One region of the Aliivibrio sp. 1S128 genome, then DNA from elsewhere that is predicted to be linked to it. Evidence: riboswitches for the same ligand, from Rfam matches in the RefSeq annotation. Region 1 holds a riboswitch; each other region holds the start of a gene.

The links. Region 1 has a riboswitch for thiamine pyrophosphate ahead of thiB (thiamine ABC transporter substrate binding subunit). Riboswitches for the same ligand answer to the same signal wherever they lie in the genome.
Region 2: linked by a shared signal. The riboswitch ahead of thiD (bifunctional hydroxymethylpyrimidine kinase/phosphomethylpyrimidine kinase) and the one ahead of thiB (thiamine ABC transporter substrate binding subunit) in region 1 are both predicted to bind thiamine pyrophosphate.
Region 3: linked by a shared signal. The riboswitch ahead of thiC (phosphomethylpyrimidine synthase ThiC) and the one ahead of thiB (thiamine ABC transporter substrate binding subunit) in region 1 are both predicted to bind thiamine pyrophosphate.

The regions. Positions count from the first base shown of each region.
Region 1 is NZ_MAJV01000179.1:93,456-97,745, reverse strand. It holds gene mpl (UDP-N-acetylmuramate:L-alanyl-gamma-D-glutamyl-meso-diaminopimelate ligase) at 172-1,524, shown strand; gene A6E03_RS19490 (flavin prenyltransferase UbiX) at 1,525-2,154, shown strand; TPP riboswitch at 2,194-2,307, shown strand; gene thiB (thiamine ABC transporter substrate binding subunit) at 2,360-3,376, shown strand; gene thiP (thiamine/thiamine pyrophosphate ABC transporter permease ThiP) at 3,421-4,290, shown strand, end outside.
Region 2 is NZ_MAJV01000025.1:397,266-401,555, reverse strand. It holds gene A6E03_RS06070 (ABC transporter substrate-binding protein) at 1-235, opposite strand, end outside; gene A6E03_RS06065 (ABC transporter permease) at 263-1,018, opposite strand; gene A6E03_RS06060 (ABC transporter ATP-binding protein) at 1,074-1,847, opposite strand; gene thiD (bifunctional hydroxymethylpyrimidine kinase/phosphomethylpyrimidine kinase) at 1,847-2,701, opposite strand; TPP riboswitch at 2,805-2,902, opposite strand; gene A6E03_RS06050 (YcjF family protein) at 2,966-4,003, opposite strand; gene A6E03_RS06045 (YcjX family protein) at 4,000-4,290, opposite strand, start outside.
Region 3 is NZ_MAJV01000002.1:3,142-7,431, forward strand. It holds gene A6E03_RS00885 (hypothetical protein) at 1-86, shown strand, start outside; fluoride riboswitch at 194-260, shown strand; gene A6E03_RS00890 (voltage-gated chloride channel family protein) at 388-1,767, shown strand; TPP riboswitch at 1,956-2,069, shown strand; gene thiC (phosphomethylpyrimidine synthase ThiC) at 2,256-4,202, shown strand; partial or broken gene thiE (thiamine phosphate synthase) at 4,277-4,290, shown strand, end outside.

The DNA.
Region 1 (4,290 bases):
TTCTCTGTTATTAGATATCAATGATAAGTGGGGTTAGGTACTGATTTATTTTTACAGTAGTTGTGTTACTGTTTGCTGTAATTCATTCTATAACATAGAACTTTTTAAGAGTATTGAAGTAACTCTGTATCGAGGTTACTCACTTAATTTAATATAAGACGGTTTTTTATTATGCATATTCATATTCTTGGTATTTGTGGCACCTTCATGGGAGGCGCTGCAACATTGGCTCGTCAACTTGGGCATAAAGTTACGGGATGCGATGCTAACGTATATCCCCCGATGAGTACGTTATTAGAATCTCAAGGCATTGAGATTATTGAAGGCTTTAATCCAAGTCAGCTAGATCCTGCTCCAGACCTTGTTGTGATTGGTAATGCGATGAGTCGTGGTAACCCTTGTGTCGAGTATGTATTAGATAAAAATCTTAAATACACCTCAGGGCCACAATGGTTACAAGAGTTTCTATTGCAAGATCGCTGGGTTATGGCTGTTGCAGGAACGCATGGTAAAACAACGACAGCAAGTATGCTTGCATGGGTTCTTGAAGAGTGTGGTTACAAACCTGGTTTCTTAGTTGGTGGCGTACTTGGTAATTTTGGAGAATCCGCTCGATTAGGCGAAAGTATGTTTTTTGTCGTTGAAGCGGATGAATATGACAGTGCTTTTTTTGATAAACGTTCAAAGTTTGTTCATTACCGTCCACGAACTTTAGTGCTGAATAACCTAGAGTTTGATCATGCCGATATTTTTGATGATCTTGCTGCTATTCAGCGTCAATTCCACCATTTAATTAGAACGGTTCCAAGTACCGGACGTATTTTTGCACCAACACAAGATAAGCCACTAGAGCAAGTACTCGCTCAAGGTTGTTGGAGTGAGCTTGAATTTACTGGTGAAGGTGGTCAATGGAAAGCTAATAAGCTTAAGAAAGACGGCAGTTCATTTGAACTTTACTTTGAAGATGAGAAAGTTGGTCAGGTTGATTGGGATTTAGTCGGCGATCATAATGTCAGTAATGCATTGATGGTGGTAGCTTCTGCTCGTCATGTGGGTGTTACTCCCGATTTAGCTTGTGAAGCGTTAGGTAAATTTATTAATACTAAGCGTCGTCTTGAGTTGAAAGGTGAAGTGAATGGTGTGAGCGTTTATGATGATTTCGCACATCATCCGACAGCGATTGATCTAACGCTAGGTGGCTTACGTAATAAAGTGGGCGATAAGAAAATTATTGCGGTACTAGAGCCTCGATCAAGCACCATGAAATTAGGCGTTCACAAAGATACGTTGGCGGCTTCTCTGCATGCAGCCGATTCGGTTTATCTTTTCCAGCCAGATAATATCACTTGGTCGGTAGATGATGTTGCACAACAATGCACTCAGCCCGCTTATACCCATAATGATATTGACTGCTTTGTTGATATGATTGTGGCAGAAGCACAACCAGGCGATCAGATATTAGTCATGAGCAATGGTGGTTTTGAAGGCATTCACGGTAAATTACTTGATAAGTTGAGCCAATAAATGAAATCCAAAAAGAAAGCGATCACATTAGCCATGACAGGAGCATCAGGCGCTCCTTATGGATTAAGGCTGTTAGAGTGCTTACTTGCTGCTGATTATCATGTTTATTTTTTAATATCGTCAGCTGCTCGAGTAGTGATGGCAACAGAGCATGATTTAAAGCTACCAAGTGGCCCTGATGCAATGAAAGTGGCTTTGGTTGAGCACTTAGCCTGTAAGGCTGAGAATTTAACAGTGTGCGGCAAAGAAGATTGGTTCTCTCCTGTCGCTTCAGGTTCAGCGGCACCAAAACAAATGATTGTGTGCCCGTGCTCTGCAGGTAGTGTTGCCTCTATTGCTCACGGTATTTCAGATAATCTTATTGAACGCGCTGCTGATGTCGTATTAAAGGAACGTGGACAATTAATTCTTGTTGTCCGAGAAACCCCATTTTCAACGTTGCATTTAGAGAATATGTTGAAGCTATCTCAAATGGGCACAACGATTATGCCAGCAGCGCCAGGCTTTTATCATCAACCTAAATCTATTGAAGACTTAATTGATTTTATGGTTGCCCGGATATTAGACCATTTAGGTGTAGAGCAAGGGCTTGTTCCTCGCTGGGGATATGATCAGCGTCAGAAGGTTTAATAAACCTCTGGCTCATTAAATCATTCACACATACAATATGGCCTCTCATCGGGGAGCGACTAGCTGAGATTAGTGAGTATTGGAGAATACTGGCTTAAACCCGTACTACCTGAATCAGATAATGCTGGCGTAGGGATTGAGATGACATCCTCCTTGAGAATATCAACTTAATTCTGTGCCGCTCAAAAGGATGTAAGCGCACATAATGAACACTCTTTCTATTTCCTCTCCATTTAAATTATTGCCGACAGCGTTAGCTATCGTCGCGGCATCTTCTTTTTCTGTTTCTGCTGCAGATACCCTAACTGTTTATACCTATGATTCTTTTGCCGCTGATTGGGGCCCAGGACCAACCATTGAAGCGGCTTTTGAAGCGCAATGTGGTTGTGATTTAAAATTGGTTGCACTTGATGATGGTGTTTCTATTTTGAATCGACTTCGTTTAGAAGGAAAAAATGCAAAAGCAGATGTCGTGTTAGGTTTAGATAATAACTTAATGGCAGAAGCGAAGGCGACAGGGTTATTAGCTCAGCACCAAGTTAATACCGATTCTGTCACTTTACCGGGTGGCTGGAACGATACTACCTTTGTTCCTTATGACTTTGGTTACTTTGCCTTTGTTTACAATAAAGAAAAAGTAAAAAATCCACCAAAAAGTTTAAAAGAGTTAGTTGAAACTCGTGATGATTTAAAAGTCATTTATCAAGACCCAAGAACGTCAACACCAGGTCAAGGTTTATTGCTGTGGATGAAATCAGTCTATGGTGATGATGCGCCGCAAGCATGGAAACAACTGGCTAAGAAAACGGTTACCGTAACTAAAGGTTGGTCTGAAGCTTACAATATGTTTTTAGAAGGCGAATCTGATTTAGTTTTATCTTATACCTCTTCTCCAGCGTATCATTTGGTTGCTGAAAAAGACGATAGATTTGCAGCGGCTAATTTTTCTGAAGGTCACTACACTCAAGTAGAAGTGGCGGCGAAAGTAAAAAGCTCTCAAAATAATAAACTAGCGGATGAGTTCCTTGAATTTGTTTTAAGTGATAAGTTTCAATCAGCGATGCCAACAGGTAACTGGATGTATCCTGTGACGGATGTCGCTTTACCTAAGGGGTTTGATAGCTTAACAGTACCAAGTAAAGCACTGTCATTTAATTCACAAGTGATTTCGCAACAACGTAAATCATGGATCCGTGAGTGGCAACACGCCCTGACATTCTAATATTGAAATAAGGGGCACTATTGTGCTCCTTTCTTTTGGCAACTATGAAAATTACCTCTTCTTATAACTCTGTCCCTGTTTTGGGATATTTCATTGCAATTGTTATCGTTGGCTTTGTTGGTGGAGCGATCAGTGCTTTGTTTTTTGAATCACCAAGCTTGGATTTAAGTCTAATTTGGTTTGATCCTTATTACCGCTATATTACGAAATTTAGTTTATACCAAGCATTTCTATCCACTTTACTTAGTATTAGCCTTGCGATTCCGACCGCATATGCATTATCACGTCGACAATTTTTAGGTCGAGGCTTGTTGCTAAAACTCTGTGCTACAACGCTTGTTTTACCAGTGTTGGTTGGTGTGTTTGGTTTATTGTCTATCTATGGGAATAGCGGTCTCCTTGCTGATCTATTGGCGTCTTTTGGTTATTCACTTCCTTTTTCTATTTATGGTTTAAATGGCATTTTACTGGCGCATGTTTTTTTTAATTTTCCCTTTGCGACACGACTTTTTTTACAAACCTTAGATTCAATTCCTACTGAGCAGCACCAATTATCGGCTCATTTAGGATTAGCTGGTTGGAATAAGTATAGATTGGTTGCTTGGCCTAGAGTTAAACAGCAACTTCCTCATGTTGCTGGTTTGGTTTTTATGTTGTGCTTTACCAGTTTTGCTACGGTCATGGCGTTAGGGGGGGGGCCTAAGTCAACGACAATTGAACTCGCGATTTATCAAGCAATTAAATTTGATTTTGATTTACAATCAGGTGCAATTTTAGCTTTGTGGCAGATGCTATTATGCGGCGTACTTTCTTTAATTATCCAACGTTTTTCAACATCGGTAGCTGTTGATTCGGCGTCTATACATCAAGCAGTGCTATATCAAGATTCAACCAAAGAGCGACTATGGGATAGA
Region 2 (4,290 bases), on a different contig from region 1:
TGTTATTGGCCGCCACTAATTTTGCCGGCATGCTTGGATCGGCGGGTTCTTGAATCGTCACATTTAGGCCTTCTTCTTTGAAGTAGCCTTTTTGTTGTGCGATAACCACTGGCCCATGGTTCGGATTTACAAACCAATCCAACATTAATGTCATCGCTTTGTCTTCCGCGCTTGCCATCATGGAGTAGCTTGAAATAAGCAGAGCCATCGCCCCTTTAATTACTCTATTTTTCATTATTCAATGAGTCCTTTTATTATGAATTTACTTATCGTGTTGCCACGGTATGAGTTTTTGAATCAATACATCCGCAAGAAAATACAAACTGACGGATAACGCCGCGAGAATAAATAACGCAGCAAACATTTCATCTATCATCATTCGAGCATTCGCTTGCAGCATCAAATAGCCGAGGCCTTCGCTTGACCCTACCCATTCACCAACGACCGCACCAATAGGCGCGACAACAACAGCAACACGAATACCAGATGCTAAGGCAGGTAAAGCCGCAGGTAAGCGAACGTATTTTAATAATTGCCATTTTGATGCACCCATCGTGTGGGCTAAATCAAGGTAACCACTAGGGGTATTTCGCAGCCCGTCATAACAACAGGTAGTCACAGGGAAAAAGATAATTAATGCCGCCATCACGACCTTTGATGCAATGCCATAGCCTAGCCACAACATCAAAATAGGTGCTATAGCAAAAACGGGGATTGCTTGACTCGCAATTAAAATTGGTAATAACCAACGGCGAAGTGGATCAAACAACAGCATTTGAAGCGCAAATAACAACCCCATAGAAAGGCCCAAGCCAAGACCAAGCAAGATCTCTTGAGCCGTTATCCATGAATGAGTAAGTAGCACATCGTATCGTTGTATTAATTTAGTAAAGACAGCCAATGGACTCGGTAAAATGAAGCTTGGTAAAGCAAAAACGATTACGATGAATTGCCACAACCCAAGAATAACCACCGCACTGATTAAGATTCTTATTAAGGATTTCACGCTTTGTAGCATTGGTTTTGGCGTTACTTTTCCTATCGTTGCTGATGTCGAATTTATAAGAAGTGATTTAGACATAATCGACCTCTAACGTATCAATTATCTGTTGTTGAAGTGCAGCTAACTCCGCATCAATCTTGCGAGGTACCGACGTACTTGGAACGGGTAAGGAGACCGCTGAAGCAGGTTGTCCTTGCATGATATAAACCGCATCACTCAGTCTTAACGCTTCTTGTGGATCATGCGTTATCAATAAAACGGTTTTATCTGCTAGCACTTGAGCAGCAAGATCTTGCAGGCGATAACGAGTGACGGCATCTAACGCAGAAAAAGGTTCATCCATTAATACCATTGGCTTGTCTTGCATTAATGTTCGAGCTAACGCGACACGCTGGCGCATCCCACCCGATAATTGCGACGGCATCGTAAACTCATGCCCTTTTAGTCCAACTAACTCTAAAAGTTCATGCGCTCTGTGTTTATCCGAATTCGGTTTCGTTGAATTAAAGCGGGAGTTCGTTGCAAACTTATCGGCAAAGCAGACATTATCTATTACGTTTAACCACGGCATCAATAAATCTTGTTGCGCCATGTACGCGATATTGCCTTCTAATGCGTTTACGCCATCAATCGAAACATCCCCTGACCACACGACTTTATCGGTCAATAATCCGGCGAGATAACGCAATATCGATGTTTTACCACAACCACTCTTTCCTAATATGGCTGTCCATTTTCCTTTAGGGATCGTCATATTTAGATTGAAAATAATAGGGTGTTCGCTGTCTTTATATTGTAACGCCCCATTAGAAATGACGGCACCAATGCGATTATTCACCCCCATTACTCTGGAGTATGTAAAGCAAAAAAGTGATTCACAGGCCCATGTCCCTGACCAATATTCAGTTCATCCGCATGAATAATCGCTTGAGTAATATAATGCTTACCTAGTGTTACTGCCGCCTGTAACTCATGACCTTGCGCTAAATACGAAGCAATCGCTGACGATAATGTACAGCCCGTGCCGTGTGTATTGCGAGTTTCAATTCGAGGTGTCGATAAACGTTCTATGGAATCAGATAAAATCAGCAAATCGGTACTGTTTTCATCCTTTTCTAAATGCCCACCTTTTAGCAATACTGACTTAGCACCTAATTGACGAAGTTCATCGATCATTGCTGTCATTTCTACTTCACTTTCGGGTACTTTCGCATTAATCAATGCTGCGGCTTCTGGTAGGTTTGGCGTGATAACATCGGCAAGGGGAAGCAGTTCAGATTTAAGGCTTTCAATAGCAGACGATTTTAGAAGAAGATCACCGCTGGTCGCGACCATAACAGGGTCAACCACAAGATAGCGAGGAGAGTATTGTTTTATTTTTTTCGCAACCGAGCGGATGATATCAGAATCACTTAACATGCCGACTTTAACGGCGATAACATTTAAATCAGAAAAAACAGCATCCAGTTGCTGCTCAACAAATTCACTGCTGATTGGATAAATGCCCGTCACGCCCTGCGTATTTTGAGCCGTTAATGCGGTAATCACCGAGCACGCATAACTGCCGGTTGCAGAAATTGCTTTGATGTCAGCTTGGATCCCTGCACCACCACCACTGTCAGAGCCAGCAATAGTTAATACAATCGGTGTGGTAGAAGATAATGTAGATAAAAGCGCAGTGTTGTTTAATGAAGGCATACTTATTTTCCCTAACTAACGGTCAGGAAAAACAGTCGAGTGAGAACAAGTACGTATAGACGTAGATCTCACCAAAAGAAACGGATCTAATTGAAAGATCGTGTCAAAAGGACCATTAGTTCCCTACGTCAGTACTAACTGAATCAGGTTCAACGGGTTCGCTATTGCGATCTCAGCCTATTGGCTCCCCGACTAATGCCGTCATACTATCACTAATCGATTTGTAAATAGTATGCTTTTTTATGAGAATGATAACTGTATTAGTTAATTCTTATCTTGAGAACTCAATTTGGATGCTAATTGAGCAACTATCGTTTTACGCATATCAGAAAGCTTTGGAGCTTCACCTACTTGCCATGGCAATGGACGCATTAGATTCATGGTTCTTAATCCAAAACGTGCCGTTAATAAACCAATCCCTAACCCCTGTGCTGCTCTGGTTGATAATTTACCGGCAAGGCCAGTAGATAGCATATCAACACCAACATCCGTCACCATTTCAGTTGCTCCTGCAAACGCCATGTTTTGCAAAACCATTTTGAACAAACGTAAGCGGCCCCAATAGCCAAGCTCTACCCCATAAACTTGAGAAACTTGTTCGATTAATCGAATATTACGCCACGCTACTAATAACATATCCACCACAGCTAATGGACTTAATGCCACCATCAATGCTGATTCACCTGCGTGTTTACTAATTAATGCTTTTGCTCGTTTATCTTGCTCTGACACCACCATGCTGTCATACATTTCAAATACTTCAGCGTTATTATGATGCGATTCAATGCTGTTCTCCCAGCGCGTATATTCTGCCGTATTCGCCGTCGCTCCTTTCTTAGCTAATGCTTCACAGAACGGTTTTGCCTGACCAATACCATTGCCTTCAACCAATTCAGTTACTTGATGTTGAATTTCAGCTCGGTTTTTAAGTTTACGCAATGTCCATAATTCACGACCAATAGCAGTAACCCCCATGATTGCTGCAAGGCTAATTAACCCAGCCCAGCCTAATGACAGAAAATCAGCCGATTGAATTGCGGTAATAACATGATCAACACTTTGCCATACTGTTAATCCAAGGAAACCACCAATCAGTGTTTTAATACTCCAATGGGTTTTCTTTTTCACTAATGGCGTTTCAATATCAAGATCATCCAATTCACTTTCGTCTTCAATCGCTTGAGGAATAAAAGTTTGTGTTTCTTCGAACAGTTTTTGAGTATTCAGCGATTCTGTAGTCTGCTCATTTTCTGTAAATTGAGGCTCAGATTGAAATACGCGCTGTTTTTTTAATTCACTCATACTAATTTGTCTCCTAATAAAAACTGCATCGCCTTATCCATACGGATATGTTGTAGCGGTTTGTCAGTCTCACTTTCTAACGGCTGAAAACTCATGAAATTAAAAGGTTTTGTTTCCCAATACGCTTTACTTGGAATACGTTTAGGCACCTCACCCGGAAACATCATCATCGGTGTTTGATTGGCGGTGACCCCTGATATTGCGGAAAATAATTCACCGTCGTCCTCAATCATTCCCGCGGTGGTTGCTTGAATTGAGGCAATGCTCATGCACTCCATTTTAATGCC
Region 3 (4,290 bases), on a different contig from region 1:
CTAAAAAACTTTGGAAAGGATTCGAAAGTGTAAATACTAAAATGGTTAATGCGGTGAGTGGTTACACTCCTGTACTTACTTGGTAAGTTATTTACAAGAGTTACTAAAAAGGCGCTTAAATAATTAAGCGCCTTTTTATTTGCCATTTATTAATGATAGGAGTAGCATTTCTTCTGTTGATTGGTATGCGTACCGTTCATCAGGTGATGGATTTCCACCTTTAACCGCTCTAATTTAGAGATAATGATTCCTACTGTAGCGTATCCTTATCAGATAACTCTGATAGTTTTTGGATAGATCCGTCTATAGTAGAGCTGTTTGTTATTTCTCTTCTCTTCTAAGATAGTCTATCCTTTTGATTAACCATATATTAAAAGATAGAAATTCATGGCACATCCTCTTAATCGAAATTTTCAAAATATTTTCCAAGTATTCCGTTGGTCTTTACTTATACTTCCGGTTGCTTTGCTCGTTGGTTCATTTAATGCCTTCTTTTTATGGTTGCTCAGCGAGGCAACTCAGACTCGAATCAATAACCCTTGGTTAATTTACCTTTTGCCTCTTGCAGGGTTAGTGATTGTTTATAGCTACCGTAACTGGGGTAAGAACTCAGCCGGTGGTAATAATTTGATTATGGATGAGATAAATCAGGCTGGTGAGGGGGTTCCAGTTCGAATGGGGCCTTTAGTTCTGATCACAACCGTTATTACTCATCTATTTGGTGGTTCTGCTGGTCGAGAAGGGACCGCTGTTCAGATTGGTGGTGCAACAACGGATTGGTTATCAAGAGTATTTAAGTTATCTGAAGATGACCGACGAATGATGCTGACTGCTGGTGTTGCTGCGGGTTTTGCTTCTATCTTTGGTACCCCATTTACTGGCGCTATCTTTGCGCTTGAAGTGTTATTTATTGGTCGAATTAAATTCAATGCAATCATTCCTGCTTTGTTAGCGGCAATTTTAGCGAATGTCGTCGCCTCTGCATGGGGTGCTCATCATACTCATTACTTAATTAGTTTTGATCAAGTCAGTACCTTGTTTGGTCATGTGGTTGATATTGATCTGGTATTGATGGCTAAGGTAATTGTTGCTGCGATTGCGTTTGGTTTTGTGGGTTATTTGTTTGGCGAATTAACCCATGGTTTTAAAGACCTATTTAATGCCACGTTAAAAAATCCATATCTCATCGTGGTTGTTGGCGGTTTAATGGTGATTGGTATCACTCAACTTATTGGTAACTACGATTATATTGGTATAGGGGTATACCCAAGTCGGGATGGCGGTGTGAGTATTACCTCCGCATTTAGTGCTGGCGGAGCAGAATGGTATAGCTGGATTTTGAAGTTATTGCTTACCGCGATAACGTTAGCTGCTGGTTATAAAGGGGGAGAAGTAACACCACTGTTTTTTGTTGGTGCAACCTTCGGTAACTTCTTAGCTTGGGTGATGGGAGCGCCAGTTGATCTGTTTGCAGCTTTAGGATTTTTAGCCGTATTTGCAGCAGCAACCAACACTCCGCTAGCGTGTACAATCATGGGGGTTGAGTTGTTTGGCGCGGATTACTTACCTTACTTTGCGTTAGCGTGTTATACCGCTTATTACTTCAGTGGTCATACTGGGATTTATTCATCTCAACGTGTAGCGGTATCTAAAACATTAGAGCATGGTCGTGATCATGATGGCTCTAATAAAATTGGGTCATATCGAGAATATAATTCATCGACGTTAAAGCACATGGCTAAAAAATTGATGAAAGGTGATAAGTAGTTTCACGTGGAACATTGCTATTACGGTAGATTGGAATCTAATTTACCGTTGTCTGTGAGTTAGAGTTGGACATGCTTTAACTCGCAAACTCCACCAACCAGCGTGAAACAATGCCTTTCTTCGTTTCAATTTCAATTTACTTTCTTTATACTCCGATAACGTTCAGTTTTTCACCAAGAAATTCTGAAAGAAACTTGTCGGAGTGCTTAGTACTTTTTTAAAGTACGAGCTGAGACCGCATTGCGGGATCCGTAGAACCTGATCAGGCTAATACCTGCGAAGGGAACAAGAGATAATCTACATCTTAGTTATGAAAAATAGCTGAATTATTTGATAGGTAATAGAATCATTATAATTTTATTATTATTGAAAGTAACATCGGCGTGAGTGATAAAAGCTTACAGATACATTTTATTTCATACTGAGAACCTCTTGCTACAACTCAAATCCGACAAGCAATTATTCTATTTTTACCAAGGAATTTTGCTATGTCGTCAAGTCGTAAACAAGCACGTTTAGATGCTAAAACTAATATCGAATCGTTATCGGTTCAACCATACCCCAACTCAAGCAAAGTCTATATTCAAGGTTCACGCTCTGATATTCGCGTGCCTATGCGTGAAATTTCTCTGGCTGATAGCTTAGTCGGTGGCAGTAAAGAAAATCCAATTCTTGAACCAAATGAACCTATCCAGGTGTATGACACGTCTGGGGTCTATACCGATCCAAATTACGACATTGATGTTTATCAAGGCTTGCCAAAATTGCGTGAGCGTTGGGTAGAGGAACGAGCTGATACAGAAATGCTAGGTGGGGTTAGTTCGGTTTACTCCCAAGAACGATTGGCTGATGACACATTAGATGAGCTTCGTTATGGCAATCTACCAACCATTCGTCGAGCGAAAAAAGGACAATGTGTTACCCAACTTTATTATGCTCGCCAAGGTATTATTACCCCAGAAATGGAATACATCGCGATCCGTGAAAACATGGGACGTCAAAAATTTGCAGATGAACAACTAAATCATCAGCATGCTGGCCACAGTTTTGGTGCCAACCTTCCAAAAGAAATTACCCCTGAATTTGTACGTAACGAAGTCGCCGAAGGGCGAGCGATTATTCCTGCCAATATCAATCATCCAGAAGCAGAACCAATGATCATTGGTCGTAATTTTTTAATTAAAGTTAATGCCAACATTGGTAATTCATCGGTCAGTTCGTCGATTGAAGAAGAAGTCGAGAAGTTGGTTTGGTCTACGCGTTGGGGCGGCGATACCGTAATGGACTTATCTACTGGTCGAAATATCCATGAAACTCGTGAATGGATTTTACGCAATAGCCCAGTACCCATTGGCACTGTTCCTATGTACCAAGCACTTGAAAAAGTAAATGGCGTGGCTGAGAACCTAAACTGGGAAGTGATGCGAGATACCTTAATTGAGCAAGCGGAGCAGGGTGTAGATTACTTTACGATTCATGCTGGATTATTACTTCGTTATGTACCAATGACGGCGAAAAGAGTCACCGGAATTGTCTCTCGCGGCGGTTCTATCATTGCAAAATGGTGTTTAGCGCATCATCAAGAAAGTTTCTTATATACGCATTTTCGTGAGATTTGTGAGATTTGTGCAAAGTACGATGTTTCTCTTTCTTTAGGGGATGGCTTACGTCCGGGTTCAATTGCGGATGCCAATGATGAAGCACAGTTTGCTGAATTGAGAACGCTCGGTGAGTTAACTAAGGTTGCTTGGGGATACGATGTTCAAGTGATTATTGAGGGGCCGGGTCATGTGCCAATGCACATGATCAAAGAGAACATGGACGAGCAACTCAAGCATTGTCATGAAGCACCGTTCTATACATTAGGCCCGTTAACGACTGATATTGCTCCTGGCTATGATCATATAACGTCGGGAATTGGTGCGGCCATGATTGGATGGTACGGCTGTGCAATGCTTTGTTATGTCACACCAAAAGAGCACTTAGGCCTACCGAATAAAGAAGACGTTAAGATTGGTTTGATCACCTATAAATTAGCCGCTCATGCAGGTGATTTAGCCAAAGGTCACCCGGGTGCTCAAATTCGAGATAACGCCTTATCAAAAGCCCGTTTTGAATTTCGTTGGGAAGACCAGTTTAATCTGTCACTTGATCCGATTACGGCTCGTGAATTTCATGATGAAACGCTGCCTCAAGAGTCGGGCAAGGTAGCTCACTTTTGTTCAATGTGCGGACCTAAATTCTGCTCAATGAAAATTTCACAAGAGGTTCGTGAGTATGCCAAAGATATTGATCAAGTTGCATTAGACCAAGCGATAAACATTAAGATGATTGACGATCCACTTGAAGGGATGCGTCAAAAATCAGCAGAGTTTAAGGCGTCCGGTTCTGAGCTTTATCATCCAGCTTTTGGTGCGGAAACACTGGAAAGTTAATTCTCTTTTTACCCATAAAATTACTATCAGTGTTTCACGTGAAACACTGATATGGAGTTCAAACGATGTATTTTTTCCCAGCAATAGA